DNA from 2 places in the Lysinibacillus sp. FSL K6-0232 genome. Region 2 is predicted to be linked to the other one. Evidence: predicted binding sites of a transcription regulator. Region 2 holds the regulator's gene; the other holds the start of a gene.

Region 1 (15,962 bases), 780 kb from region 2:
GAAATTATCGAGCTAAACGGGTCGATTGAGCTAGCGCCAATGATTGGCTTGGCAGATCGCATCGTTGATATTGTATCTACAGGACGTACGTTAAAAGAAAATGGCTTAGTAGAATATGAATTTATTGCAGCGGTATCTTCACGGCTAATTGCCAATCCAGTTAGTTATCGTATGAAGGGTGACCGTATTATCGATCTTGTAAAACGACTAAAAAAGTGTGTAAGTGAACAAAAGAGTAATCCTATCTAGCTACATAATAAAGGGGTTTAAATCTATGAAAATAACAAAGCTAGCAAAAGGTATTTCATTAAAAAGACCGCTTGAGGGAGGCAATGAAGAGCAACTAGCGGTAGTAAGACAAGTATTATCAGATGTTAAATTACAGGGAGATGCAGCATTACGTGCCTATACTGAAAAATGGGATGGCTATGTGCCAACGCATTTACGTGTAACAAAGGAAGAAATTCAGGAAGCCGTCAATGCGTTAGATCAACAGCTCTATCAGGATTTAACAGAGGCAGCTCATAATATTCGTCTTTATCATCAACAACAGCAGCGTTCAGGCTATCGCTTAGAGCTAGGTGATGGCTCTTGGCTTGGGCAACGAGTAACAGCGCTTGATGCGGTAGGCTTGTATGTGCCGGGTGGAACAGCCGCCTATCCTTCCTCCGTACTGATGAATGTTATTCCAGCGCAAGTTGCAGGTGTACAGCGTATCGTCATCACATCCCCAGCTGGTCGTGATGGGAGGTTGCCAGCAGGTGTTCTAGCAGCAGCACATATTTTAGGCATTGATGAAATTTATAAGGTCGGTGGTGCACAAGCAATTGCGGCTCTTGCCTACGGTACAGAAACAATCGCACCTGTTGATAAAATTACAGGTCCAGGGAATATTTTTGTAGCATTGGCAAAGCGCGAGGTTTTTGGTGAGGTAGCGATCGATATGATTGCTGGTCCAAGTGAAATTGCTATTTTGGCTGATGACACAGCATATCCTGATGAAATTGCAGCAGACCTTTTATCACAGGCAGAGCATGATCCATTGGCATGTGCCGTACTTATAACAACCTCTGAACAATTGGCAAAAAAGGTAGCAGAGCAGGTAGAGCGCCAATTAGTAACGTTACCACGTCAAGATGTAGCACGCGCTTCCATTGAAAACTTTGGAACAATTTATTTAGCAGAAACATTAACAGATGCTATTGCTGCTATTAATTCATTAGCACCAGAGCATTTAGAAATTGTCACAGATGATGCTGAGATAGTAGCACAACAAATTCGACATGCTGGTGGTATTTTTATTGGTCGCTATAGCTCTGAGCCTGTCGGTGATTATTTTGCGGGTACAAATCATGTATTACCAACGAATAGCACGGCTCGCTTTGCTAGCGGCTTAAATGTTGATGATTTTGTTAAAAAATCAAGCATTGTTTATTACAGTGAAAAAACATGGGCAAACAATGCACCTAAAATAGCACGTTTAGCACGGATGGAAGGCTTAGAGGGTCATGCACGTGCAGTAGAATCACGTGGGTGGGAAAAGGAGTAGTACAATGACTGAAAAAAGACGATATGCAAAAATAGAGCGGACAACGAATGAAACACAAATTGCAGTAGCGATTGATTTAGATGGTGAAGGTAAGGCTGAGATTCAAACAGGAGTAGGTTTTATGGATCATATGCTTGATTTATTTATCAAGCATGGTCTATTTAATGGCACAATACAGGCGACTGGTGATACTTATATTGATGATCATCATACAACAGAGGATATTGGAATTGTGCTAGGGCAGGCGATTCGTGAAGCACTTGGCGATAAAAAGGGTATTAAACGTTACGGAACAGCGTTTGTGCCGATGGATGATGCACTGGCACAGGTTGTTGTCGATTGCTCAAACCGTCCACATTTAGAATATCGTGTACCAGAGCTAACGGAAAAGGTAGGTACTTTTGATACGGAGTTAGTGCATGAGTTTTTATGGAAATTTGCGTTAGAGGCACGTATGAATGTCCATGTAATTGTCCCATATGGGCATAATACACACCATATTATTGAAGCAATTTTTAAGGCGTTGGCGCGTGCTATTGATGATGCGGTGACAATCGACCCTCGTGTTAAAGGAGTGCCATCAACGAAGGGGCTGTTAACATAGCATGGACAACGCGCGACTCAAAATCGTGTTCTGTCTAGTACCATCAATGAAAGGATTGTTAACATGAAAATAGGTGTGATTGATTATGGTATGGGCAATTTATTTAGTGTGGAGCAGGCATTGAAACGACAAGGCTGTGAGGTTATTGTCACGGCTGATGAAAGCGTGTTGGATACAGCAGATGCTCTTCTATTGCCAGGGGTTGGTGCATTTCCTGATGCTCGCAAGCGTTTAGCAGAAACAAAATTAGATTATTACTTACAAAAAGCACAACGTGAGAATCGTCCTTTGCTGGGGATTTGCTTAGGGATGCAATTATTGTTTGAGGAAAGTAATGAAGTAACGCCAACAAAGGGGCTAGGCTTTTTTAAAGGGCGTATACAACAGTTTAGTGGTATGAATGAGGAAGGACAAGCATACCGAGTGCCACATATGGGCTGGAATGAGCTAATAATTTCAAACCATCCTGTATGGCTGCAGCAGGAAGCACCAGCTAAGCATGTTTATTTTGTTCATTCCTTTTATGCCACAGATATTGAGGAGGCGGAGCTTGTTGCTTATGCTGATTACTATGGTATAAGAGTGCCAGGCATTGTCGCAAATGGCTCTGTCACTGGCATGCAGTTTCATCCTGAAAAATCGGGTGCGCTAGGTGTTTATTTATTAGAGCAATGGCTGAAAGGTGTGAAGGCATGCTAACAAAACGTATTATTCCATGTCTTGATGTAAAGGAAGGTCGCGTTGTTAAAGGAATACAATTTGTTTCACTACGCGATGCAGGTGATCCAGTTGAACTGGCGAAGTTTTATGATGAGCAAGGTGCAGATGAGCTTGTATTTTTAGATATTTCTGCCTCACATGAAGGGCGGGAAACGATGGTGGATGTCGTTCGGCAAACGGCTGCCACGCTTGCAATTCCTTTTACGGTTGGCGGTGGTATTCGTACATTGGATGATATGAAGCGTATTTTACGTGCAGGAGCGGATAAAGTTTCAGTCAATACATCTGCGTTGGAGCGCCCCGCTCTTATTCAAGAGGGTGCTGACTTCTTTGGCGCACAATGTATTGTTGTAGCAATTGATGCACGTTATAGTGAAGAGGATGGCACGTGGATGGTTTATACACACGGTGGACGTAATAAAACAACTTGGTCAGCTATTGAGTGGGCGAAAGAGGCTGTACGCTTAGGAGCTGGCGAGATTTTATTAACAAGTATGAATCAGGATGGCGAAAAATCAGGCTTTGATTTAGCTTTAACAAAGGCGGTCAGAGAGGCTGTCACAGTACCAGTAATTGCTAGTGGTGGAGCGGGACATGCCGAACATTTTTACGAAGTATTAGCAGAAGGTGTAGATGCAGATGCAGCACTTGCAGCATCTATTTTCCATTATAAAGAAACGAGCGTAGCGCAAGTAAAAGAATACTTACGTGAAAAAGGAGTGGCAGTAAGATGATTGACATGATTCAATTCGATGAAAAAGGTCTTGTGACAGCGGTTGTGCAAGATGCCAATACAAAAGAAGTGCTGACAGTGGCTTATATGAATAAGGAGTCACTCGCTAAAACAATTGAATCAGGGGAAACTTGGTTTTATTCTCGCTCACGACAAGAGCTTTGGCATAAAGGAGCAACAAGTGGTCATACACAAAAAGTTGTGTCGATCAAAGCAGATTGTGATCAAGATGCATTAGTGGTGGAGGTTTTACCGAACGGACCAGCTTGTCATAATGGTACAATTTCTTGCTTTACTGAGGTAATTCAGCAAAATGAAAAAGTTGGCTCTGTGGACATCCTTTCTAAACTTGTCCGTGTTATCGAAAAGCGAGAGCAGGAAATGCCTGAAGGGGCGTATACTACATATTTATTTGATAAAGGTATCGATAAAATTTGTAAAAAGGTTGGAGAAGAAGCGACAGAGGTTGTGATTGGTGCTAAAAATCGTGATGCAGAGGAAGTTAAATGGGAGGCTGCAGATTTAATTTATCATCTGCTAGTATTACTGCAAGAGCAAAAAGTAAGTATTTATGATGTTCTATATGTGTTGGAAAAACGTCACGAGGAGAAATAACAGCATATTATTAATTGTATGGTATAATAAGTGTTACTGTGTCAAGGAACGTGAAATACGTTCCTTATTTCTTGTTTCGGAGGAAATATATTGGAAAAGAAACGTCAAAATGAGAAGCAATCGAATATAGTGTCGTTTATTCCAACAGGCGACTATTATTATAAAAAATCAATTCAGGCAATGAATAGTGGACAAATGAATAAAGCCTATAAATATTTACAGCGTGCTGTAGATTTAAGCCCTGATGATTCTATGATTATTTTACAACTAGCCATCGTTGAATTAGAAGGTCAACGTTTTGAAGAAGCGTATGATCTGCTTCGTCGTGCCTATCAGCTTGACCCAGATAATCCAGAAATTATTTTTTATATGGCAGAGGTATCGGGCTGTATAGGGATGATGCATGATGCTAAAAATTTTGCAGAACGCTATTTGCAATTAGAGCCTGAGGGTGCTTATGCAGATGAAGCAGCAGAAATATTAGAGTTTGTTGCTTTTGAGCAGGATGAATTTGAGGTGCCAGAAGGATCTGGCGAGGATTTATATCGTCAGGAGCAGGCTCGTCGCTGCATGGAAAAGGGGAATTTTCCAGAAGCTATTCAGATTTTAGAAGATTTAATTGAAGATCGACCAGCGTTTTGGTCTGCGTATAATAACCTAGCGCTTGCGTATTTTTATGTTGGAGAAGAAGAGCAGGCAAAGGCTCTCTTGCATACAGTGCTACGTGAAAATAAAGGAAATTTACATGCGCTTTGTAATTTAACAGTCATTGCATACTATGAAAAAAACGAGGAGGATTTACAAGAGTTATTAAATATTCTTGTTAAAATTCAGCCCTATACATGGGAGCATCGTTATAAACTAGGTGCGACATTGGCGTTAATCGGGCAATATGAATTAGCCTTTAAATGGCTGCGTAGTATGCAGAAGCGAGGCTATGCAGGTGATGCAGGGTTTTATTTCTGGCTATCACATGCAGGTTATTTTTCAGGGCATAAGGAAATTTCCAAAAGCGCATGGGAGCAACTGCTGGAGTTAGATCCAGATAAAGAAGGATTTGAGCCTTGGCGTCAGCAGGAAAATGAATTGGCGCTTGATGCATTAGAGCATAATCGTGATTTTATCGTTGAAAAGTTAGAAAGCAACTATACAAGTGAGCGCATTTTTGGCTTGTTTTTATTAAAGGATACAGCGTATAAGCAAGAAATTATTGCGCATCCTAAATGGATAAATGTGGAGCAATTAGGTACGTTTGAAAAGTTGTTTTTAGCCTATGCACTTGGTCATGAGTTTGATAAAAAAAATAAAGTAGAAGCGAGCTTTTTACGGGCTGTTCATGTGCCAGAAATTTTATTAGAGCAGTATGGTAAGCTCTCCTCACTAATTGTACCAATGTTTCAAATGTGGTTTGTGCTATGTGAGCAAGCTCTAGGGCAAAATTATCGCTTTACAAATCCAGCAGCGATTGCGGGTGCAAATGATTATTTATTTAAAACTTCGCACATGCTGAAAGTCACAAAGAAGGAAATTGCTCAGCAATATGGTATAGCGGTGTCCACATTAACAAAATATATTGATGAAATTTTAATGTTTTTACCAAATAGTCATGATGAGCAAGTGTGAGCAACTTAGTTGAATAACTTTATACTTTCACATACGATGAACATACGGACGCTATAATAAGTTTCCTTTGGTAATATTGCCAGAGGCCTTATCTTCATCTTCTGAATGAAGATAAAAAGTATTATGTTTAGGGGGAAGTATTGATGTCAGAAGAAAAAATTTATGATGTGATTATTATTGGAGCAGGTCCTGCTGGGATGACTGCTGCTGTTTATACATCACGTGCTAATTTAGCAACATTAATGATTGAACGAGGAATTCCTGGTGGGCAAATGGCTAATACAGAGGAAGTAGAAAACTACCCAGGCTTTGATACAATTTTAGGTCCTGAGCTGTCAACAAAGATGTTTGAGCATGCAAAGAAATTTGGGGCAGAATATGCTTATGGTGATGTAACGGAAATCATCGATGGCGAAGAATATAAAACAATCAAATCAGGTGCAAAAGAATATAAAACACGTGCCATTATTATTACAACAGGTGCAGAGTATAAAAAAATGGGTGTGCCTGGTGAAAAAGAGCTTGGTGGTCGTGGTGTCAGCTATTGTGCTGTATGTGATGGTGCATTCTTTAAACAGAAAAATCTTGTTGTCGTAGGTGGCGGCGATTCAGCTGTAGAGGAGGGTGTTTATTTAACACGCTTTGCTGAGAAAGTAACAATTGTTCACCGTCGTGATAAATTACGCGCACAAAAGATTCTACAAGACCGTGCCTTTGCTAACGATAAAATTGATTTTATTTGGAATGCCACTGTCAAAGAAATTAATGAAGCAGATGGCAAAGTTGGTAGTGTTACATTACAATCGACAATCGATGGCAGTGAATCAGAATTTGCTACAGATGGTGTCTTTGTCTATATTGGTATGTTACCATTAACAAAGCCATTTGAATCTTTAGGCATTTTAAATGAAGCAGGCTATATTGTGACAAATGATACGATGGAAACAAACATTCCAGGTATCTTTGCAGCTGGAGATGTACGTGAAAAATCGTTGCGTCAAATTGTCACAGCGACAGGTGATGGTAGTATTGCCGCACAGGCTGCACAACATTATATTGAAGAATTATTAGAGAAAATCAATGCGTAAGCTTGCTATTTTAACGAAAAACCAGTAGTTTTAATGTGGTTTTAATATTGCTGTAACTTGAATGACATATAAAAGGTGTATGATAAGAATTGTAATTAGCAATCCCCCTTTTATTTTGTTTTAGTAGGTTGTTTCCGCCTCAAGTAGGTGAAAGCAGCCTACTTTTTTTGTGGAAAGGGTTTGTAGCTGAAAAGTTGTAAATGAGGACAAATCTTACGAGGTCTTGTTATAATGGAGAGTAGAATGCAAAAGTGATTAGAGGTGTGCCTATGCAAAGAATTGCAAATTTAATTGCCGTAAAAGACGGTAAAGTATTATTACTTCAAAAACCAAGACGAGGCTGGTACGTGGCGCCTGGTGGGAAAATGGAAAGTGGCGAGTCCATCTATGAGGCCGCTATACGTGAGTTTCAAGAGGAAACAAATGTCACACCATTACATGTGCATTTAAAGGGTGTTTATACAATGGTGATTAAAGAAAATAATGATGTAGTGGACGAATGGATGCTTTACACATTTGTTGCAAAAGATGTGGAAGGAACACCACTTGAAGAAACGCGAGAAGGCAAGCTTGCATGGCACCCAATAGAGGATTTAGCGCATTTGCCAATGGCTGAAGGAGATCGAACGAATTTACAATTTGCTGTTTCACAATCAGGTATTCAGTATGGTACGTTTGACTATACAACGAATTTTGAATTACTTCATCAGAAAATACAAATATCAAAGGAACAATAAAGGAGTTGCATAGCAGTGGTGGTTGAAGGCCAACAAAGTACACATGAATTGGTTATTATTACAGGAATGTCTGGAGCTGGAAAAACGGTAGCGATTCAAAGCTTTGAGGATTTAGGGTATTACTGTATCGATAATTTACCACCAGCATTACTCACAACTTTTTTAACCTTGCTAAGGGATTCGGGAAAAAATAGCACACGTATTGCCGCTGTAATGGATATGCGCGGAGGAGATTTTTTTGATTCTCTTATTGGTGCATTAGACCATATACTAAAAGAAGGCGATATTATGGTTCGGATTTTATTTTTAGATGCAGATGATGCAACACTAGTTAGACGCTATAAGGAAACAAGACGTGCCCACCCATTAGCAGTCAGCGGCTTACCATTGAATGGCATTAAACAAGAGCGTGCCCTTCTAGCTGAAATAAAGGGACGTGCTAATTTTGTTTATAATACATCCCAAATGAAGCCTAAGGAATTGCGTGAAAAAATTGTAAAAGAATTTGCTAGTGAGGCAGATACAATTTTTTCTGTTAATGTGATGTCCTTTGGATTTAAGCATGGTATGCCGATTGATGCTGACTTAGTATTTGATGTGCGTTTTCTTAAAAATCCTTACTATGTGGAAGAGCTACGCTCAAAAACAGGCTTACAAACAGAAGTATCCTCGTATGTTTTGGCATTAGATGATACGCAAATATTAATACAAAAATTAACCGATTTATTTGATTTTATGATTCCGCTTTATCGACAAGAAGGAAAATCCCAGCTTGTTATTGCTTTTGGTTGTACTGGCGGGCAGCATCGTTCAGTAACATTAGCAGAATTTTTTGGGGCATATTTAGCAAGCAAAGAAAATACGGTTATCACGCATCGTGATATTCATCGTAGAAAGGATTGAGTGCATGGGGAAAAAGCAAACAAAGCTTGTCGTGATAGGTGGAGGCACAGGTCTTTCCACGCTACTTCGCGGGCTAAAGCACCATCCATTTGATATTACTGCGATTGTGACGGTTGCAGATAATGGGGGGTCATCAGGGCGTTTACGGGATGATTATGACATTCCGCCCCCTGGTGATGTTCGCAATGTGATTGCTGCATTATCCGATGTTGAACCACTTGTCGAGCAAATGTTTCAATATCGCTTTTCAGCATCAGAAGATTTACGTGGACATTCATTAGGGAATCTTATGTTAACAGCATTAACGGATATTACAGGTGATTTTAACCATGCTATTAGTGAGATGAGCAAGGTATTAAAAGTTCATGGGCGCGTTATACCAGCAGCGAATAAAAAGATAAATTTACATGCAGTGTTAGAGGACGGTTCTATTATTGAAGGAGAATCTAAAGTTCCGACAGCAACCAAACGCATTGACCGCGTTTTTTTAGTGCCTGAAAATGTGCAACCGTTACCAGAGGCAATTCGGGCTATTCAACGTGCGGATTATATTTTAATTGGCCCCGGAAGCCTGTATACAAGCATTATTCCCAATCTCCTTGTAAAGGAAATTGGAGAGGCTGTTGTGAGAGCCAAAGGCAGAAAAATATATGTTTGTAATTTAATGACGCAAAAAGGTGAAACAATTTCTTATACAGCAGGTGATCATGTGAAGGCTATCTATAAACATGTTGGCAGTGCCTTTATCGATTCCATTTTAGTGAATAATGAAGAGCTTCCTAATCCTGTAAAGGAATTATATAAAGAGGAAAGAGCAGAGCCAGTGACATTTGATGTGGCAAAGCTTGAAAGTATGGGATTAGAGGTTATTAAACGTGATATTGCTACAATCCGCTCAGATGGAACGGTTCGACATAATGCAACGAATGTTGCAGAATGGCTGATCGACTATGCTGATATTTATAATGATAAAATAAGAGGAACGTTATAGCATCATAATGCACATATTGTATATGGTAAGATACACATATACATAGAAATCATGATTGAAAGGGGGGCGTGATATGTCTTTTGCTTCTGAAACAAAAAAAGAGTTAACCCAAGTAGAAGCGGATAATCATTGTATGAAAGCGGAAGTATCTGCCCTAATTCGTATGAATGGTTCATTATCCTTTGCGAATAAACAACTAAGCTTAGACGTGCAAACTGAAAATGCTGCAATTGCGAGAAGACTATATACAATTATGAAAAAGCTATACCCATACAATGTAGAATTACTTGTTCGTAAAAAAATGCGACTGAAAAAAAATAACGTATATATTTGCCGCGTAAGAGAAGGTGCACGTGAGCTGTTAATCGATTTAGCAATCATCTCAGACGACTTTCAATTTAATCATACGATCTCTAGAAAACTTATTAAAAAAAGCGGTCAAAAGAGAGCGTATTTAAGAGGCGCATTTTTAGCAGGCGGCTCTGTTAATAATCCAGAAACATCAGCCTATCATTTAGAAATTTATTCTTTATATAAAGAACATGGTGAGGCATTAATGGATTTAATGAATGAATTTGACCTGAATGCTAAAACGATTGAACGTAAAAAGGGCTTTGTCACATATTTAAAAGAAGCGGAAAAAATTTCAGATTTCCTAAATATTGTAGGTGCACATCAAGCAATGATGAAATTTGAAGATGTGCGTATATTGCGGGATATGCGTAATAGTGTCAATCGCATTGTCAACTGCGAAACAGCCAATTTGAATAAAACAATTGGTGCTGCATTACGTCAAGTAGAGAATATTCGATTTATTGAAAATTCAATTGGTCTTGACCAACTACCAGAGAAGCTGCGAGAAATAGCGCGCCTTCGTGTGGAATATCAAGATGTGACATTAAAAGAGCTTGGTGAAATGGTATCAAGTGGAACTGTTAGTAAATCAGGCGTGAACCATCGCTTAAGAAAAATTGATGAGATTGCTGATGCATTACGACGTGGCGAAAAAATAGGTGGTTAAATTTCTATACTTTTTAGGTATGAATGTCATGCGTAATCGTTTATTGTTCTTTTGCTAGTAAGTAAGGTAAGATAAAATTAATCGACGAACGGTAGTGAAAGGGAGTTTTAAGAATGATTGAAAGAACAGTCCAAGTCAAATTAAAATTAGGACTACAAGCAAGGCAAGCAGCGCTATTTGTGCAGGAAGCAAATCGTTTTAGCGCTGATATCTTTTTAGAAAAAGATGAGAAAAAAGTAAATGCCAAATCCATTATGGGTGTTATGAGTTTAGCAGTTGCTAAAGGAGCTGAGGTAACGTTAAGTAGCGAAGGCAACGATGCCGAGCAAGCGGTTTCAGCATTAGCAGCAATTATTGAAAATGAAGACTGAAAATTGTTATTTCATTTGAATAGAAAAGGCATCACAGAACAACTCTGCGATGCCTTTTTATGTTTATTTATTGTTACTGTGCATAATATGATCAATTAAGCCGTATTCTTTTGCACGTTCAGCTGTCATAAAGTTATCACGGTCTGTATCACGTGCAATAACCTCAAGAGGTTGACCAGTGCGTTCAGATAAAATACCATTTAATTTTTCACGTAAGAATAAAATACGCTTTGCAGCAATTTCAATTTCTGTCGCTTGCCCTTGAGCGCCACCTAGTGGTTGGTGAATCATTACTTCAGCATTTGGCAATGCAAAGCGTTTACCAGGCTCACCAGCAGCAAGTAAGAAAGCACCCATAGATGCAGCCATACCAATACAAATTGTTTGTACCTGTGGCTTAATTAGCTGCATTGTATCATAAATTGCCATACCAGCTGTAATTGATCCACCTGGTGAGTTAATATAAAGAGAAATATCTTTATCTGGGTCTTCCGCTTGTAGGAAAAGAAGCTGTGCGACAATAGAGTTCGCAACGTTGTCATCAATAGCGCTTCCTAAAAGAATAATGCGGTCTTTTAGTAGTCGTGAATAAATGTCATAGGCACGTTCACCACGGCTTGTTTGTTCAATAACTGTAGGAATTAAATTCATGTTAAATCCTCCTTAAAAAACTAAATTCGAATACCCTTGCTGAAAATTTCCATTGTTATTTCAGCTGTATCCCTATCATACACATTATAGTCAGGGAAGGTCAAATATTAACCCTGCTTAATTTAATAAAAAAATAAATTGTTTTTGCATTCTATGGTTGAATTATAGGTTAGACGTTTGTATAATAGTTAAGGTCATAAGTTTAAAGTACGTTACACTATTTTGCAGGTATGCTTCAAAAATGAGGGTTATCTACATCATGCTTTTCGAAAGCCTAGATAGAGTGTGTACTTTTTTTTTGTGTCTTTTGCCCTCGTGGTGTAATGGATAACACGCAAGATTCCGGTTCTTGCACTGGGGGTTCGATTCCCTCCGAGGGCGCCATTTTACTGATTATTGATATACTGTTATAACTCAATCTCCTAATAAGTAGTTTAGCAGCCTGCTTAGTGGAGATGGAGAGGGAAAATATCGGGAATATTGCTCTAGTTGGCATTATTCCCCTATTTCTTCCTTTCAAACCTTCAAAAAAGCAACAACTCCAAATTATTTTTTAGTGAACATACTGTACGTGAAGACTAGTAATAGTCGAAAAAAAGAATCCTTTCTGAGGGGATTCTTTTTTTTGCCATAAATTCGAAAAGCTAAAACAGTCCATGGCGATAAGAGGTCGCCATGGACTGTTTTTTAATGAAGTGGATTAGATGTTGTTGTATGGGCATTCAGCATAATTTGCATATCTTGCTGAGAATATTGTGGCACTTGATAGTAGCCATGTTTATTTTGATAAATAGACAATTCGTAGCCCATTTCAATACAGTTAGGGATACTATCCGCAACAACACGACGTACAACAGGATTTGTTGTTTCCAGAGCAGCCGTTGTCATACATTTTGCCGCTCCTTTTTGCGCACCTAGTAAGAAGCCAGAAATCATTTCATCATTGATTTCATTGGCATTTTGCATTGGCTTTTTCGGTTGGCCAGCCGTCATACCATATTTGAAATCATTTCCTGTTTCCATTTGGTAGCGCCCTGTAGGAACAGTTGGATCATGACCTGTACTAAAAGCTTCAACAATTGTGTTATACATGCCTAATGTAAAATTGTATTGGCGATCTAAAATGCTTAATAATTCAGGGTCTTTTACATGTGGACGCAAAATAATTGCTTGGTTCATACCAGCCATAACTTCACCAATGGTTTCATGCATGTCCATCATTTCATGGCCGCCATGATTTAGGCTTTGCTGCTGATTAAAATTGTTTTGATTGGATGATTCATTATAAAACGATTGTGACAAAAGAAACGCCTCCTAGATGTTATTTTGTTGCAGTATTTAGTATGTCAACTTCCGTTCATTTCATACGGTATAAGTACCAATTCGTTGGAATTGTTTTTATGGAGAAAAAGGGAATTATCATAAAATGCTATCAATTATTGACAGTGATATAAAGGTTATGATAGTTTATGTATATATCGACATTCGATATAACGTAAACTGATATAAGGAGGAGTTATGTTGAAAAAAAGATTTCTATCTGCATCATTGGCGATTATTTTAACAACGTCTGCTGTAGTTCCTGCAACAATGCAAGAGGTGCGTGCTACTAATGACACGCAAAGTGTAGCTATTGCGCAAGAGGAGCAATTGTCATCACAGGAATTTTTAGACTTAGCTGTAACGGCTTTAACATTCCAGCACGGCTCGGAATCAATGCGTCAACAAATTATGGATAAGTGGGTAAAGGCTGAGGAATTCACAGATTTAGATGTAGCCATTAAACGTGATGAAGCCGCTCGTATTTTAGTAAGAGCTTTAAATAAAGAAGACCAAGAAGCATCACTTACAGCATACTGGGACACAGCGAATAAGCTTGGCTTATGGAATGGTGTATCCGTGGATAATGAATTTATTTCAAAACAGGATGCAAATAAAATTTTAAACAATGCTAAAAATATTAAAAATGCTACAAATAATGAAGGTGTTCCAGAAATCTCTGTGGAAGATTTTATGAAAAATCCTGGTAGCTTTGGCTATGAACTGTCACCTGATGGCAATTATATTACATTTGCTGCTGCATGGGAAAATCGTTCCAATGTATTTGTGAAAAAAATGAATGATGATAGTGAGCCAGTACGTGTGTCCAATTCAACAGATCGCGATATTGCAGGATTCTTCTGGAAGGACGATACATTGCTTTACTTAAAGGATAATGGTGGTGATGAAAACTACCATATTTATTCCACAACCTTTAATGGTGCAAAAGAACAGGATTTAACGCCGTATCCTAACGTAACAGTAGGGATACTAAGTGGACTTCAAGGCGTGAAAGATGAAATTCTTATTATGATGAATAAAGAGGATGCAACTGTTTTTGATGTATATAAGCTAAATATTAAGACGGGTGAAACAACGCATGTTGCTAAAAATCCTGGAAATATTACAAGCTGGTTAGCGGATCGTAATGGAGAAGTGCGTGTTGCTGTAGCCTCTGATGGTGTAGTAGGAACGATTCTTTATCGTGATTCTGAAAAAGATGAATTTAAACCATTTATTGAAATAGAAGCAGGCGATGAAGTCATGCCATTAGCTTTCTCAAAAGATAACCAATTTATTTATGCTATATCTAACAAAGGCAGAGATAAAATAGAGGCTGTGAAGTATGATTTAGAAGGTAATGAAGAAGTAATTATGTCCAATGAAGAGGTTGATGTTGCAGGCATATTATATAATGCTGAGCAAGATAAAGTATTATATGGTGCATATATTACGGATAAGCCTCATTATCAGTTCTTTGATGAAAATTTTGAACAGCTCTTCCGTAAAATTCAAAACAAGCTTGGTGTTCATGAGAGTGAATTAGGTATCAATGATTACAATAAAGAAATGACAAAATTTATTGTAAGTGTTTCAAGTGATACAGTCTATGGAAAGTACTATTACTATGACTCAACAACCGATGAGCTAACAGAGCTAGCAACATTAAGCCCTTGGCTAAATTCTGAGGAATTGGCTGAGATGCATCCGATTTCGTATAAGAGTCGAGATGGCTTAACAATCAATGGCTATTTAACATTGCCGAAAAATAAAGAAGCTAAAGATTTACCATTAATTGTTAATCCACATGGTGGACCATGGGCTCGTGATATGTGGGGCTTTAATCCAGAGGTGCAGCTATTAGCAAATCGTGGCTATGCTGTGCTACAAGTGAATTTCCGTTCTTCAACTGGCTATGGCAAGGAATTCCTACAGGCTGGGAATAAGCAATGGGGTTTAAAAATTCAGGATGATATTACAGATGGCGTACAATGGGTAATTGACCAAGGTATTGCAGACCCTGAGCGTATTGGTATTTATGGTGCATCCTTTGGTGGCTATGCAACATTAGCTGGTATTACGTATACACCAGATTTATATGCCGCAGCAGTGGATTACGTTGGTGTATCGAATATCTTTACACTACTAGATACAATTCCACCATATTGGGAAACAATGCGTAATATGTTTTATGAGCGCGTAGGTCATCCAGAGGAAGATAAGGAATTATTAACAGCAGTATCACCTGTTTTCCATGCGGATCAAATTAAAACGCCATTATTTGTTGCACAAGGCGCAAATGACCCACGTGTGAATAAAGCAGAATCCGATCAAATTGTGGAAGCTTTACGTGCTAGAGGTGTAGATGTAGAGTATATGTTAAAAGATAATGAAGGACATGGCTTTGCAAATGAAGAAAACAGAATTGAATTTTACAATGCCATGGTAAAATTCCTTGATACACATTTAAAATAATTTAAAAACAAGGCATTGCTGTGTCGTTTATTCGCACACAATGCCTTGCCTTTTATAATAGAGGTCGCATATTTTTGTAGCGGCTTTTATTGCGCTCTAATAATGACAGACAATAGGCTAACTCGTTAATCCCCTCTTCAATCAGATGTTCCTCCACTTGAGAAATACTTAAGCGAATAAGATGATCCTGCTGGTAGGCTGGTAAAAACATTCTAGAGGCATCGTCCATCCATATATTTTTTTCATGTAATAAATGGACAACCTGCTTAGCGCTGATATGGTCTGGCAGCATAATCGAAAGATAAAAGCCAGAAGTAGGCTTTGTAAAATGGATATGGTTAGGTAGCAATGCTTCACAAGCTGTCTGTAGGGCATTCATTTTTCTGCTATATAGCTCTTTTATTGTTTTAATATGACTATCAAACATACCGCTTTTTAAATAAATATCTAATGCTCCCTGTGAAAGCACGGAGCTATTAAAGTCGGCACTGAATTTATAGCGTGAAAAATCATGAATCATTAAAGCTGGAAGTACAACTGCACCTACTCGTAAGCCTGGCA
Region 2 (15,962 bases):
GAGTAGTCGACATTATGCGACAACGCAAAGAGGAGTTTGCAGAGATTTTAGCATTAGAGGCAGGGAAACCTTTAACGGCAGGATTAGCTGAAGTTGAACGTACCATTGCAACATATCAATTTGCGGCAGAAGGTGCTAAGCAAGCGAAAGGTGAAACTGTACCAATGGATGCAGCACCGGGAGCAGGAGATTATATTGGCTGGACAAAGCGAGAGCCATTAGGTGTTATTTCAGCTATTACGCCATTTAATTTTCCATTTAATTTAGTAGCGCATAAATTAGGTCCAGCATTTGCAGTAGGGAATACAGTTGTGTTAAAGCCAGCGACACAAACGCCATTAAGTGCCCTGACAATGGCAGAGATTTTTAAAGAGGCAGGCTTACCAGATGGTGCGTTACAAATAGTGACAGGCAGTGGTGGTGAATTAAGTGATACGCTTATTACACATCCATATGTTAAAAAGGTAACATTTACAGGTAGCGGTAAGGTTGGCTTAGGTATAAAAGAAAAAGTAGGCTTGCGGAAGGTAACATTAGAGCTTGGCTCCAACGCAGCAGTAATTGTTGAACCATCGACACCAATCGATAAAGTTATTAAACGCTGTGTAGGTGGGGCATTTAACTTTGCCGGACAAGTATGTATTTCATTACAGCGCATTTATGTACACGCCTCGATTATTGATGAATTTACAAAAGCGTTTGTAGAAGAAACTAAAAAGCTTGTCGTAGGTGATCCATTCGATAAAAATACGGATGTTAGTGCCATGATCCATCCAAACGAGATTGAACGAATAAAGGGATGGATTGAGGAGGCTCAAGCACAAGGTGCTGTTATGGCAACAGGTGGTGTCTTTACGGAGCGTACTTTAACGCCAACTGTTATGACAAATGTAAAGGCGGATATGAAAATTATTTGTCAGGAAACATTCGCACCAATCGTGTCAATTGTTTCATATGAAACATTAGACGACGCTATTCGACTTGTTAATAACTCAGACCTTGGCTTAAATGCAGGAATTTACACGAATATACTATCAGACGCTCTATACGCAGCAGAGGAGCTACAGGCAGGTGCTGTCATTATTAATGATATTCCAACCTTTAGGGTAGACAATATGCCGTACGGTGGTGTAAAGATGAGTGGTTATGGACGCGAAGGTATTAAATGGGCGATTGAGGAAATGACAGATATGAAATTTGTTACGATGAAAAAGTCGTTCTAAATTTGCATCAGCACTTTTTCTGCGATACGATGACGACAGAATATACATGAAGGGGAGTTACTAGAACTATGACAAACAACGCTGTACCCATGAGCCAATCACGTACGGTTCAATCACGTCTCGTATTACCTCCAGATACAAATTACCACAACTCCATTTTTGGTGGAAGAGTGTTAGCCTATATTGATGAAATTGCTGCTATTACAGCAATGAAGCATGCAAAAGGACAGGTAGTAACAGCTTCAATTGATTCAGTTGACTTTTTATCCGCAGCACATGTAGGAGATATTCTTGAAATAGAAAGTATTGTATCCTCTACTGGACGTTCTTCCATGGAGGTTTATGTGCGCGTTATTTCTCGCAATATAGAAACGGGAGAAGAAAAGCTAACAACAGAATCATTTGTAACGATGGTGGCAGTAGACGAAAAAGGAAAACCAACACCAGTGCCTGCTATTTATCCTGAAACAGATGAGGAGAAGCGCTTATTTGAAACAGGGCCAGCAAGACGCGAGCACCGTAAACAAAAGCGTGCTTTGCCTCATTAAATAGAAAGGGAACTTCACTGACAATAGTGATGTTCCCCTTTTTTTGCTAGATATTTAGTTCATTGACTACATTAATCAGTGAATCAGATGATGAAGAAACAAGTGTAGCCCCTTGTGATAGCTCAGTAATTAAATTAGAAATCGCTGAAATATCCCTCGATGTATTCATATATTGCTGTTGAATACCTGCGACAGCGTCAGCAATATCATTAAACGATTTCGATAAATTTCCTTGGGTAGCAACACTATGTTGAATTTTTTCATCAACATTTAGCACAGAATTCGACATTGTTGTAATATTGCTTTCAGTTTCTTTAATAAGATGCGAAACATTTTGTACGGCATTTTTTGTTTCTTCTGCAAGCTTGCGAACTTCCTCTGCTACAACTGCGAAGCCTTTGCCATGTTCTCCTGCACGAGCCGCTTCAATAGATGCGTTTAAGGCTAATAGATTTGTTTGATCGGCAATGCCTGTGACAAGCCCAACAATTTCAGAAATCTTTTGAGAGGATGTACGCAGCTGGGTCATTGTCACGTCAAGGCTATTAACGCTTTGTAAAATAACTTGTATTAAATTATTTTGTTCTTGCAACTGTTGTTGCCCACGTCTTGACTTTTCCTGTGTATCTGCAACGAAGTTTAAGCCCTGCTTTGTTGCCACTGCAATATCATCTGTTTGAGAGGAAATCACTAATAATGAGGCTGCTGTTTCCTCACTAATCGAGTTCAACTCCTCAGCCGTACTTTGAATAGTTGTGACAAGGGCATGTTTCATTTCATCTGTCGCTTTGCGAATACGCTCTTCTTCTTTTTCATATGCCTCGATAACAAGCTGCTGCTCTAAATTAATAATTTTACTAAAAGCATTAATAGCACGGATTGCATCATGCTTTGAAATATCAAGGTCATTCACAAAATTTGCAAATGTGGTAGTGAGTGATTGGAAGGATGCAATATACCATTTTGATTGCAAGCCAATTCGAACGTGAGCCTCGGCAATAGCTTTTCGTTCATGAATGTAAGCGCTGTTAATATGGCTTTCAAAAATATCACTTAAATGCTTATGAAGTGTAATTTTTAAACGATCAATATGGGATGTTCGATTAATAATATCAAGTAAATCTTGACTTAAACTAATCGCTGCGTAAAATTGCTCCACCATTGTTGGAATCAAGTCTTTTGCTAATGGCTGTAATTGCTTAATAATCGCTAAATCCTCAATTGTTAAATTTAAAAGCTGTAATTGTTTTTGAAGAATTGGATGGTTGGAAACCTCCAATTGTACAGTCCCCTTAAAATTTTCAGGCGTTAAAACAACTGAGTAGCTTGGACTACTATTTTTTGTAAACCAACTCATTATTGATTGCTCCATTCTTAATATCTATAATAATTAAACATCAAATATACTTTTGTCATTTATCAACATATGGTATTAAATCTATTTTACTATTTTTTGTTGGATATTTGGTTATAAATTTGGTTTATTTCTTTATTTTTTTACTTGCCTATTTGTTTATATTGCCAGCAAAGGAAATTTGAATTTAGTATGGGAAACCTGTAAAATACGAACTGTTTATGGTAGTAGAACGGTATATAAAAAAGATTGGAGGAGGTATTTTATGGAGAAAAAGCGTTTTAAATTTGTTATTCCAGTGATGGTTATTGTAGCAATCGGCTCTGTTTATATGCTGCGTAACTATTATGCTGAAGTACCAGACGTTGAGCAATTATTAATTACGATTTGCGCAACATTAGGGTCAGGAGTGCTAGCATACTTTTTATTCCCACAGCAGGGTGAAAATAAAATTGATGACCGTGGTCCATACTAGTGTATTATGAGTCTGCTCGTTAAAACAAAAACGAGCAGACTTTTTAATTTTTAAGGTTTAAATAATTTAAACCAGCCTTTTAGCTTAAAGACAATGAGCATTAAGATTGCGGTAATAATCATAATACCAAGTACAATAAAGTAGCTATATCGCCCATGTAGCTCAGGCATATTATCAAAATTCATGCCATAAACGCCAGCAATAAATGTTAAAGGGATAAAGATTGTTGAAACAATGGTTAGTGTCATCATAATGCCGTTCATGCGACTTGAGCTCATAGCCATATAACTATCACGCATATCCGCAGTCAGCTCTCGATTAGATTCCACCATCTCTGTTAGTTTAAGTAGATGATCGTAGATATCTCCAAAATAAGCTCTCTCAGATTTATCTAGTGAAAATCGATAAGAATTCAATACCCGATATAAAAGGTCACGCATTGGTAAAATAGTACGTCTTAAATCGAGCAAGTCACTGCGGAATTCAAAGACAATCTTCATGGCATTTACATTGCTTTGATATGTAAGCTCGTCTTCAAGTGCATTTAAGTGATCCTCAATTTTATAAACAAGTGGGAAATAACTATCAACGATTTTATCGATTGTTTGATATGTTAAGTAAATTGTTCCACGTTCCCAGTTTTTTGACTGTTGTTCCATCATCTTTTGCACCTTATCGATTTCAGGAGCAGGATTTTTATGGAATGTCACAATGAATTTATTGGAAGTGAAAATATTGACCTCCTCAGCAGCTAATGTTTCTTCATTGAGTCGATGAATAACAAAAAAATGAAAGTCGTCATAAAAGTCAAGCTTTGGACGCTGTAACCGCAGTAAGCAATCTTCAATAGCGAGTGGATGGAAATGAAAGAATGTTTCTAATAATGATTCTTCCTCAATGGTAGGGCAATTAAAATCAACCCAATACCATTCAAACTCTTGTTGTCGGATGACCTCCAGCGGGAAGTCTTTAAGTAATTGTTGTTGTTTTGTAATTCCAATGGTGCGTATCACAGCATTCACCTCAAGTTTTTAACTATGAAATTTTAATGTTCCTCTTTAAAGCATACCCAACCACCAAATAAAGTAGTGGCAAAAAATCTAGAAGGTTTTGTAAAGCCTGCTTGCTGAAGCAATGTTACAATCTCTTCCTCCCTCATAAATGATAGAGCACGGATGGATTTTTCCATCTCTGCTACATCTTTGGCAGATAGCTTTGTATGCTGTAACCAATAGGCACGCCATAAATCAAATTGTAGCTCTGTTTCTACTGTACCTTGTTGTCCATACTTTGAAACAAGAACAAATGGTGCGCCAGGCTTTAAATAACGTGCTACTGCTGTTAATGTAGTTAGCTTTTCTTTATAGTCCTGAATAAAATGAAGGACGAGTACACAGCTAGCTGCATCATACTGCATGGAAGGTAATGTGGTATTGAGTATTGTACCTTGATGGAATGATATTGCATTTGATAAAGATTTCAAACGTTCCTTTGCCACATGAAGCATAGATTCAGATGGATCAATGCCAACAAAGGACCAATGAGGTCTTTGTTCAGCAAGCTGTAAAATTTCGTTGCCGCTTCCTGCTCCTACAATTAATAGCTCAGCTTTTTCAGGTAATGCAGAGTAGTAAAAGGTTTGTATTAAACGAAGCATTGCATCATAGCTTGGGAGTGTACGTCGAATCCCTTTTTCATATTCATTTGCTAATGTGCTGTTAAATTCCATTTTCTATCACTACCTCTCAAAAAAATTTTAAAATTCTTATTTAATATGAAACTATTAAGGGTATAGTTCCGTAGATAGTAGTACATAAAAACATAAATAAAGCATCAAGAAAGGATTGATATATAGTATGGAGAGTAAATGGTCTAAAGTCATCATACACGCAAGTGCATTTTTTGCGCCATGGTTAGTACCGATTATCTTTTTCCTAATTAGCTCAGATGAGGAAGTAAAGGCTATTTCCATTCAGGCATTGTTGTTCCAAATTGTGATGGCTGTGTTACTAACCATTGCTGGTGTATTAAGCTTTGTCTTAATAGGCTTACCGTTTTTAATTATTTTCGGTATTATGGTATTTATTGTACCAATTATCGGTATTGTAAAAGCCTTGTCTGATGAGCCTTGGCGTTATCCAATTGTAGGTCGTTGGGTATAATTTTTATAAGCGCAAGTATATGCTAGTTGCATATGCTTGCGTTTTTTTGATAGCCAAAAAGGGTACATTATATGTACGAATAATTGATCAAGCATATGTAATAGTAGCTAAAATTCTGCATTGTAAAGCGCTTGAGCAGCTTTTTTTATTTTCTATAGGCGAATTAATTGCAATTATTTTCAAGCGTTTTGTATAATATACTCAAAGAAAGTCAAAGATAGTCAAAGTCAGTGAAGTAAGCGAGGTGTATTCCTAAAATGCGTAATATATCAGACATCATAGAAGGTTACTTAAAGCAGGTACTTGAATTAGGTGGGGAAGGGCATATTGAAATAAAGCGTAGTGAAATTGCTGATAAATTTCAATGTGTACCATCACAAATAAATTATGTTATTAACACAAGATTTACTGCTGAGCGGGGTTACCTTGTTGAGAGCAAACGTGGTGGTGGTGGATACATTCGAATTTTACGTGTCCGTGCGAATTCACATATTGATTTGATTGACGATGTTCTTAAGCAAATTGAGGATGGAGCATCGCAAACGATGGCAGAAGATTTAATTTATCGGCTTATTGATGAGCAGGTAATTTCAAAACGAGAAGCGAAATTAATGTTAGCAGCAATTGATCGCTCAACAATTGATTTACATCTTCCGTTAAGAGATAGCATTCGGGCTAAAATCTTACGAGCGATGCTGACAACAATAAAATACGAACAACAAAAATAGTGAGGTGATGGAAATGATATGCGAACATTGTCAACAACGTAATGCAACAGTTACTGTAACACAAGTTCAAAATGGGCAAAAGGTGGAGCACCATTATTGTGACGTCTGCGCCTCACAATTCCATCCATTTCATGCAGAATTTAAACAAGAGCCTATCTCCATTCAACAGCTATTGTCTAACTGGTTTGGCTCACCGACATGGCAGAAGGTGGGGGAAAAGCAGCAGACGCCACCACCACAGCAAACTTGCCCACAATGTGGCTTTACCTATAAGCAATTTTTAAAAGAAGGTAAATTTGGCTGCCCAAGCTGTTATGACGCCTTTAACGAGCATTTACCGAAGCTTTTTAATCGTATACAGGCAGGCCCACAACATATTGGGAAAATGCCCGGCGCACATAGCAATGTATATGTTATTAAAAAGCAAATTGAAGATATTCGAAAACGGATGAAATTAGCCGTAGATGAAGAGCAATTTGAAGAGGCAGCAAAGCTTCGAGATGAAGTGAAGGAGCTTGAGAAGCAACTACAATTTGAAGGTGGTGATGTGTCATGATGATTGAATCGTTTTTAGAGCGTGCGACCCCAACGTGGATGCGTGTTGAGGACGATTATTCAGATATTGTCATTAGCACACGAATTCGCCTTGCTCGAAATTTAGATGGTTATCGCTTCCCACTTGTTTTCTCTGAGAACGAGGCATTACAGGTGGAGCAAGCAGTTACACATGCTATAAGCGATAGCTCAAATCTTCAACATGATTATGCATATTTTGCAATAAAAGATTTAACACCATTGCAACGTCAAATTCTTGTCGAGAAGCATTTAATTAGTCCACAGCTTGCTAAAAAGGAGAAGGTGGGCTCCATTCTTCTCTCTGAAGATGAATCCGTTAGCATTATGGTGAATGAAGAGGACCATTTACGCATCCAGTGTATGACAGCAAGTTTTCAGCTTCAACGTGCCTATGAACAGGCAAATAAAATTGATCGTATTTTAGAAAAATCTTTACCATATGCATTTCGAGATACCTTTGGTTATTTAACAAGCTGTCCAACCAATATTGGTACGGGGCTTCGAGCATCCGTGATGATGCATCTACCTGCGCTTACACTAACTGGGCAGATGAATCAAATTATTAATGCCATGACACGTCTAGGTATGACGGTAAGAGGCATATATGGTGAAGGAAGCGAAAATTTAGGAAATGTTTATCAAGTGTCTAACCAAATTACACTTGGCAAGACAGAAGAGGATATTTTAGCAGATATACAAAGTGTTGCTGAAAAAATTATACAAAAAGAACGGCATGCAAGAGGTAAGTTGATGGAAAAGGCAAACCTTGCCTTAGAGGATCGAGTTTATCGAGCTTTAGGAACACTTACACATGCAAGGATTTTAACAAGTGAGGAGGCAGCAACTTGTCTATCCAATGTCCGTTTAGGTGTAGATTTACAGTTGATTAAAGGGATTTCAGCAACAGCTTTAAATGAATGTGTTGTAAGTATGCAACCAGCATTTTTACAACATTATGCAGGTGAGGCACTACCACCTGCTGAACGCGACCGTGTACGAGCGAAAATGCTGCGAGAAGCACTGTTAGCTCAACAATATACGAATAAGCCTATGAATGGTGGAAAAGGAGAGGATTTATATGATGTTTAATCGTTTTACACAACGCGCGCAAAAAGTATTACAGCTTGCTCAGGAAGAGGCTATTCGTTGGAAGCACGAATCCATTGGGACAGAGCATATTTTATTGGGGCTTATACGTGAAGGCGGCGGTATTGCTGCAAAAGCGTTGGAAGCTATTGATATTAGTCCTCAAAGAATTGAAGCGGGAATTGAAGAATTAGTTGGCAAAGGTAAAGAGGATGTTGGACCGATTGTTCACTATACACCACGCGCTAAAAAGGTTATTGAACTTTCAGTTGATGAATCACGTAAATTAGGTCATTCCTATATTGGGACAGAGCATTTATTATTAGCGCTCATTCGTGAAGGCGAGGGTGTAGCAGCTCGTGTCTTAAATAATGCAGGTGTAGGCTTAAATAAAGCACGTCAGCAAGTATTATTGTTATTAGGCAATAATGATAATGCACAATCTGGACAGCAAGCGACGCAAGCAGCAAATACACCAACATTAGATAGCTTGGCACGTGATTTAACGCAAATTGCACGCGAAGGCTCTTTAGACCCTGTTATTGGCCGAAGCAAGGAAATTACACGCGTAATTGAAGTGCTATCACGCCGTACAAAAAATAACCCTGTATTAATTGGTGAGCCAGGTGTTGGTAAAACAGCTATTGCTGAAGGGCTGGCACAGCAAATTATTAATAATGAAGTGCCAGAAACTTTACGAGATAAACGTGTGATGACATTGGATATGGGGACAGTTGTTGCAGGTACAAAATATCGTGGTGAATTTGAAGACCGCTTGAAAAAAGTGATGGATGAAATTCGCCAGGCTGGCAATATTATTTTATTTATCGATGAATTGCATACATTAATTGGTGCAGGTGGTGCAGAAGGTGCAATAGATGCATCGAATATTTTAAAGCCGTCATTAGCTCGTGGTGAACTGCAATGTATCGGTGCAACAACATTAGATGAATACCGTAAATATATCGAAAAGGATGCCGCATTAGAGCGTCGTTTCCAACCAATCCAAGTGGATGAACCGTCTGTAGAAGAGGCGATTCAAATTATTCAAGGCTTACGTGATCGCTATGAGGCACATCACCGTGTGAAAATTACGGATGAAGCAATTGAAGCGGCAGCTAAAATGAGTGATCGTTATATTTCAGACCGCTTCTTACCAGATAAAGCGATTGACTTAATTGATGAGGCTGGTTCTAAAGTACGCCTACGTTCTTTTGCAGTGCCACCAAATTTAAAAGCGCTTGAAGATAAGCTTGAAAATGTTCGTTCTGAAAAGAATGCAGCCGTATCGGGTCAAGAATTTGAAAAGGCGGCAGCGTTAAGAGATACAGAGCAAAAGCTAAAAGATGAAATTGAAGCAACGCGAAAAAATTGGAAAGAAGAGCAGGGCAAAGCTGAATCACAAGTAACTGTAGATGATGTAGCGGCAGTTGTATCGATGTGGACAGGAATCCCAGTGTCGAAAATTGCCTCTGAGGAATCTTCGAAATTATTAAATCTTGAAGAAGAGTTACACAAACGTGTTGTGGGGCAAGGAGAAGCAGTAGAAGCTATTTCTCGTGCGATTCGCCGTGCAAGAGCGGGCTTAAAAGACCCTAAACGTCCAATTGGCTCATTCATCTTCTTAGGACCAACAGGGGTTGGTAAAACAGAGCTAGCAAGAGCGCTTGCTGAAGTGATGTTTGGTGATGAGGATGCAATGATTCGTGTCGATATGTCTGAATATATGGAGAAGCATTCGACTTCACGCTTAGTTGGTTCACCTCCAGGCTATGTAGGCTTTGATGATGGCGGTCAGCTAACAGAAAAAGTTCGTCGTAAACCATATTCTGTTGTATTGCTAGATGAAATTGAAAAGGCACATCCTGATGTTTTCAATATTCTATTGCAAGTGCTTGAGGATGGACGCTTAACAGATTCAAAGGGGCGTACAGTTGATTTCCGTAATACAGTGGTAATTATGACTTCAAACGTTGGTGCAGATGCATTGAAATATCAAAAGAGCCTTGGCTTCAATGTAGGCGGCACAGATACGAAGCATAAAGATATGAAGGGGACAATGCTGGAAGAGCTGAAAAAGGCATTCCGTCCAGAATTCTTAAACCGTATCGATGAGATGATTGTTTTCCACTCATTAGAAAAAGAGCATTTAAAAGAAATTATTGCAATGATGGGCAAGGCATTAACAAAACGCTTGAAAGAGCAGGATATTTCGTTAGAGCTAACAGATGCAGCGCTTGAAAAAATTGCTGAGGAAGGCTATGACCCTCAATACGGTGCTCGTCCACTACGTCGTGCATTACAAAAACAAGTAGAAGACCGATTATCGGAAGAATTACTGAAAGGTAATGTAGAAAAAGGAGATCATGTTGTTATTGACTATGTGAATAACGAGTTTATTGTTAAGAAAAAAGAAGGGGTTTCTACTTCTAAATAAATTTTCTAAGACAGTGAGGCTTTAAGTGCCAAGCTGTCTTTTTTTCTGTACAATAACTATATAAGAACAAATATTCGAGGTGAACGTAACTTGGCAAAGAAAAAAACAAAATTTGTTTGTTCAGGCTGTGGCTATGAATCTGCTAAATGGATGGGCAGATGTCCAGGCTGTGGAGAATGGAATAAGATGGTGGAAGAAGTTGAGGTTGTTGCAAAAGGGCCACGTGGGGCATTTCAGCATTCCGCTACAGTTACTCAAAAGGCAGTGCCTATTATTCAGGTTGAAGCTACTGAAGAGTCGCGTGTAGCAACGGAGATGGGGGAACTAAATCGTGTCTTAGGTGGAGGAATTGTAGCTGGCTCACTAGTATTAATTGGCGGTGACCCTGGGATTGGGAAGTCTACATTATTACTGCAAGTTTCTGCATTGCTCTCCAATAGGGAGCATCGTGTGCTTTATATTTCTGGAGAGGAATCGATTCGTCAAACAAAATTACGAGCAGAACGTTTAGGAGTAGTTTCTCAAGAGCTTTATATCTATTCTGAAACGAATCTTGAATTTTTACATCAAACGATTGATGAGGTGCAGCCGAAATTTGTTATTGTCGATTCCATACAGACGGTCTTTCATCCAGAGGTGACAAGTGCACCAGGGAGTGTGTCGCAGGTGCGTGAATGTACAGCAGAGCTTATGCGCATAGCCAAAACAAAGGGCATTGCTATCTTTTTAGTGGGACATGTGACAAAGGAGGGGCAAATTGCAGGGCCGCGAATCTTGGAGCATATGGTGGATACAGTGCTGTATTTTGAAGGGGAAAGGCATCATAATCATCGTATTTTACGAAGTCAAAAAAACCGCTTTGGCTCGACCAATGAAATTGCTATATTTGAAATGCTGCAAGGTGGTTTAAAGGAAGTGCTCAACCCTTCTGAGCTATTTTTGCAGGAGCGTTCACAAGGCGCAGCGGGCTCTACGATTGTTGCCTCAATGGAAGGAACGCGACCAATCCTTGTTGAAATTCAATCTCTAGTAACACCTACAAGCTTTAACTATCCTAAGCGTATGGCAACAGGGGTAGACCAGAATCGAGTGCAGCTATTGATGGCAGTGCTTGAAAAGCGTATGGGGCTCATGCTACAAGCCCAAGATGCATATATTAAAGTTGCTGGCGGTGTGAAATTAGATGAGCCTGCTATTGATTTAGCTGTATTAACAAGCATTGTATCTAGCTTTAAGGATCAAGCAGTAAGAGCAACAGATTGTTTTATTGGTGAGGTAGGTTTGACAGGGGAGGTGCGCCGTGTTTCGCGTATTGAACAGCGTGTTATTGAAGCGGCGAAGCTTGGCTTTAAACGAGCCTTTATTCCAGCATCTAATATCGGTGGGTGGGATTTTCCACAGGGCATTGAAATTGTAGGCGTCGAAACGATAAAGGATGCTTTAAATATGTGCTTTAGGGAGCTATAAAGAAATTATGCATGTTGGATATTATTCTAACATGTATTTTCTTTCATTTTTGACCATAAAATCGGAAACTCCAGTAAAGAACTAAGCGTCCTAGAAAATAGTATTGTGAATCTACCTGAAATAGGGCTTGGCAAATTGCATAAAGGTATTTTAATTGTTTAAAAATAATGATAATTTGCTTAGCTTATAAAGGATTTTCTACAACAAACTATGTATAATCTTAAATAACAATAGGAGGTGACAGCTTATGAAAAAATTTGTGCAAATTGCCTTTTTACTGATTGGAGGAGCATTAGGCCTTGTTTTCTTACCGCCATTATACGAATTGCTTCATTTATCATCTAATCCTTGGCTAGATAATCCTTATGTATCAGTAGCATTAGGGGCACTTTTGTTATTTACATTATCATTTGCCTTTTCTGATTATTTCGTGAAGCTCATTGGCTGGATGGAAGAGGTACTATTTAAAGTGCCAATTGGAGATTTATTATTTGGGACACTAGGTTTAATCATTGGATTAATTGTAGCTTATTTTTTAGGCTTTGCTATAGACAGTATACAAATTCCTTTTATTACAGAAATAATACCGCTTATTTTATCATTTGTATTAGGGTATTTAGGCTTCCGCATAGGTTTTAGAAAAAGAGATGAATTGATACAGCTTTTTACATTACGTGGCGCTAATACAAAGAAAAAGGCTATTGAAGAGGCTGAAGTGCCAGAAGTGAAAGGCAGCTATAAACTGCTAGATACAAGCGTTATTATCGATGGTCGCATTGCAGATATTTCGGAAACAGGCTTTATTGAGGGTATTTTAGTTGTGCCTCAGTTTGTATTAACAGAGCTACAGCATATTGCGGATTCGTCTGATACATTAAAGCGCACAAGAGGTCGTCGTGGCTTAGATATTTTAAAAAAATTACAGGATGAACGTAAGACAAAGGTTGAAATTACAGATGAAGATTTTGAGGATGTACAAGAGGTAGATTTAAAGCTAGTACGACTGGCGAAAAAAATGGGCAATGATACACAAATCGTTACAAATGATTTTAACCTTAATAAAGTGTGCGAATTACATCATGTGAAGGTATTAAATATTAATGATTTAGCAAATGCTGTAAAGCCTGTAGTTATTCCTGGTGAGGATATGCAGGTTGTCGTTATTAAAGATGGAAAAGAGCACAATCAAGGCGTTGCTTATTTAGATGATGGAACGATGATTGTTGTGGAGGGTGGACGTAGCTATATTGGACAGGCAATTACAGTAACAGTAACAAGTGTGCTGCAAACATCAGCAGGTCGAATGATATTTGCGAAGCCAAAGGACGATTAGGATGTGAAGGTATGCAATATGAAGTAGTCTTACCTGCAGCTGGCAGCGGCAAGCGTATGGGAGCAGGACAAAATAAATTATTTTTAAAGCTTTTAGAGAAGCCAATTCTTATACACACGCTAGAGGTGTTTCAGCAGGACCCTTGTTGCACAGGTATTTGGTTAGCTGTGAAACCAGAGGAGCGTGCATATATTCAAGCAATGCTACAGCAATATAGTATTACAAAGGTTAAAGGCTTACCTGATGGAGGTGCGGAGCGACAGCATTCCGTGCATTCCTGTATGAAGGAGATGGAGCAGGTTGATATTGTGCTTGTCCATGATGCAGCACGCCCTTTTATTACACATAATATTATTGCCAATCTTGTTCAAAGCGCACACATATATGGTGCAGCTATCGCAGGTGTGCGAGCAAAGGATACAATGAAAAAGGTTCGAGATGGTGTGATTGAGGAAACTGTGGATCGTGATAGTTTATGGATGATTCAAACACCACAAGCTTTCCAATACGATTTAATTGTTGAGGCAGAGGATGTTGCTGAAAAGGTTGGCTTCCTTGGTACAGACGAAGCAATGCTTGTTGAACGACTAGGATATGCAGTGCATATTGTGGAAAGTAGCTATGAAAATGTCAAAATGACAACGCAAGAGGATTTACTTTTTGGAGAGGCTATTTTGCGTAAGCGTGCTTTGGAAGTAAACAAATAATAGGTGAAGAAAATCTCATTAGCAACATTGGCTAATGAGATTTTGTCTATCAGCATATAAAAACGTTGGCTATTTGCTATCAGCTCAATTTCCTAGGGAATATGTTAAAATATGAGGGTATAATAGTGAATAAATATAAAAGTGAAAGAAGGTGAATGAAACTACGATTGAAGCAAACGAGTAGCTTATTTACGCCATTTGTTTTGCTAAAGTAGTTTCTCTAGCATATGTTTCGAATTGGACAAGGTTTTGATGTACATGCATTTGAGGAGGGGCGTCCGTTAATTATTGGAGGTATTACAATTCCTCATGAAAAAGGGCTTGTAGGGCACTCTGATGCAGATGTTTTATTACATACTGTTACGGATGCAGCGCTAGGAGCAATTGGAGAAGGAGATATTGGACGTCATTTTCCAGATACAGACCCTGCATTTAAGGATGCAGATTCAGCCAAACTATTAGAACATATTTGGCAAATTGTTGAGGATAAAGGCTATGTTCTAGGTAATGTAGATTGTACAATTATGGCGCAGCGTCCTAAAATGGCTCCATATATCGGGCAAATGCAAAATCGTATTGCGGAATTATTACATGCAGAGCCCTCACAAGTAAATGTCAAGGCGACAACAACGGAAAAATTAGGCTTTACTGGACGTGAGGAAGGTATAGCAGCAATGGCAACAATCCTTTTGATTAAGAAATAAATGTGCACGAACCTTGCTTTTATTTCCTATAACAGAATGGTAAAATAAACAAAGTCAATTTGTTGATCGAAAATTTAGGAGGCTTTTAATTATGACGAAAGAAGTTCGTGTTCGTTACGCACCATCTCCAACTGGTTATTTACATATTGGTGGGGCGCGTACAGCATTATTCAATTATTTATATGCAAAACATCATAACGGTAAATTTATTGTACGTATTGAGGATACAGATATTGAACGTAATGTAGAGGGTGGAGAAGCATCTCAGCTAGAAAACCTAAAGTGGCTAGGTATTGAATATGATGAGTCGATTGATATTGGTGGACCTTATGCACCTTACCGTCAAATGGAACGTCTTGATATTTATAGAGAGCATGCTGAAAAATTATTGGAGCAAGGCTTAGCTTATAAATGTTTCTGTTCTTCAGAAAAGCTTGAGGCATCTCGTGAAGAGCAAAAGGCTAGAGGTGTAGCAGCACCTACTTATGATGGTACATGTCGTCATTTATCAGCGGAGGAAGTTGCAGCGAAAGAGGCAGCAGGTGAGCCATATACAATTCGTATGCGTGTACCAGAAAACGTAACATATGAATTTGAAGATTTAGTGCGTGGACAAGTAGTATTTGAATCGAAGGATGTTGGTGATTGGGTACTTGTAAAAGCAAATGGTATTCCAACTTATAACTTTGCTGTTGTATTGGATGATCACTTTATGGAAATTTCCCATGTTTTCCGTGGTGAGGAGCATTTATCGAATACACCAAAGCAAATGATGATTTTTGATGCATTTGGTTGGGAATATCCAACTTTCGGGCATATGACACTAATAGTTAATGAAAACCGTAAAAAGCTATCAAAACGTGATGAATCGATTATTCAATTTGTTACACAATATAAAGATTTAGGTTATCTTCCTGAGGCAATGTTTAACTTCTTTGCACTGCTTGGCTGGTCACCAGAAGGCGAAGAGGAAATTTTCTCAAGAGAGGAATTAATTAAAATCTTTGATGAAAAACGTTTATCAAAATCACCATCTATGTTCGATAAGCAAAAGCTGACATGGATGAATAATCAATATATTAAAAAATTACCTTTAGAAGAAGTAGTAGCACTATCATTACCACATTTGCAAAAAGCAGGTTTATTGCCTGAAGAGCTTACT

What was found. The regulator CtsR, encoded in region 2, represses protease genes until heat stress. The targets are predictions, from matches to a motif close to ATGGTCAATAAAGGTCAAACA.
Region 1: the regulator CtsR is predicted to act here: its motif matches at 11,693-11,713, upstream of clpP (ATP-dependent Clp endopeptidase proteolytic subunit ClpP).

Annotation. Positions count from the first base shown of each region.
Region 1 is NZ_JBBOYW010000001.1:3,207,656-3,223,617, reverse strand. Features, by position in the region: gene hisG (ATP phosphoribosyltransferase) at 1-249, shown strand, start outside; gene hisD (histidinol dehydrogenase) at 275-1,549, shown strand; gene hisB (imidazoleglycerol-phosphate dehydratase HisB) at 1,554-2,153, shown strand; gene hisH (imidazole glycerol phosphate synthase subunit HisH) at 2,217-2,852, shown strand; gene hisF (imidazole glycerol phosphate synthase subunit HisF) at 2,846-3,607, shown strand; gene hisIE (bifunctional phosphoribosyl-AMP cyclohydrolase/phosphoribosyl-ATP diphosphatase HisIE) at 3,604-4,221, shown strand; gene MHB42_RS15760 (tetratricopeptide repeat protein) at 4,312-5,844, shown strand; gene trxB (thioredoxin-disulfide reductase) at 5,988-6,932, shown strand; gene MHB42_RS15750 (NUDIX hydrolase) at 7,202-7,669, shown strand; gene rapZ (RNase adapter RapZ) at 7,685-8,572, shown strand; gene MHB42_RS15740 (gluconeogenesis factor YvcK family protein) at 8,577-9,563, shown strand; gene whiA (DNA-binding protein WhiA) at 9,637-10,584, shown strand; gene MHB42_RS15730 (HPr family phosphocarrier protein) at 10,698-10,955, shown strand; gene clpP (ATP-dependent Clp endopeptidase proteolytic subunit ClpP) at 11,019-11,606, opposite strand; tRNA gene MHB42_RS15720 (tRNA-Arg) at 11,916-11,990, shown strand; gene MHB42_RS15715 (spore coat protein) at 12,294-12,908, opposite strand; gene MHB42_RS15710 (S9 family peptidase) at 13,128-15,401, shown strand; gene MHB42_RS15705 (aminotransferase-like domain-containing protein) at 15,454-15,962, opposite strand, start outside.
Region 2 is NZ_JBBOYW010000001.1:3,991,492-4,007,453, reverse strand. Features, by position in the region: gene MHB42_RS19845 (aldehyde dehydrogenase family protein) at 1-1,223, shown strand, start outside; gene MHB42_RS19840 (acyl-CoA thioesterase) at 1,292-1,771, shown strand; gene MHB42_RS19835 (globin-coupled sensor protein) at 1,818-3,128, opposite strand; gene MHB42_RS19830 (hypothetical protein) at 3,391-3,600, shown strand; gene corA (magnesium/cobalt transporter CorA) at 3,651-4,613, opposite strand; gene MHB42_RS19820 (class I SAM-dependent methyltransferase) at 4,646-5,329, opposite strand; gene MHB42_RS19815 (DUF4870 domain-containing protein) at 5,457-5,762, shown strand; gene MHB42_RS19810 (CtsR family transcriptional regulator) at 6,020-6,490, shown strand; gene MHB42_RS19805 (UvrB/UvrC motif-containing protein) at 6,504-7,046, shown strand; gene MHB42_RS19800 (protein arginine kinase) at 7,043-8,155, shown strand; gene MHB42_RS19795 (ATP-dependent Clp protease ATP-binding subunit) at 8,145-10,589, shown strand; gene radA (DNA repair protein RadA) at 10,680-12,056, shown strand; gene MHB42_RS19785 (PIN/TRAM domain-containing protein) at 12,304-13,389, shown strand; gene ispD (2-C-methyl-D-erythritol 4-phosphate cytidylyltransferase) at 13,401-14,096, shown strand; gene ispF (2-C-methyl-D-erythritol 2,4-cyclodiphosphate synthase) at 14,324-14,800, shown strand; gene gltX (glutamate--tRNA ligase) at 14,892-15,962, shown strand, end outside.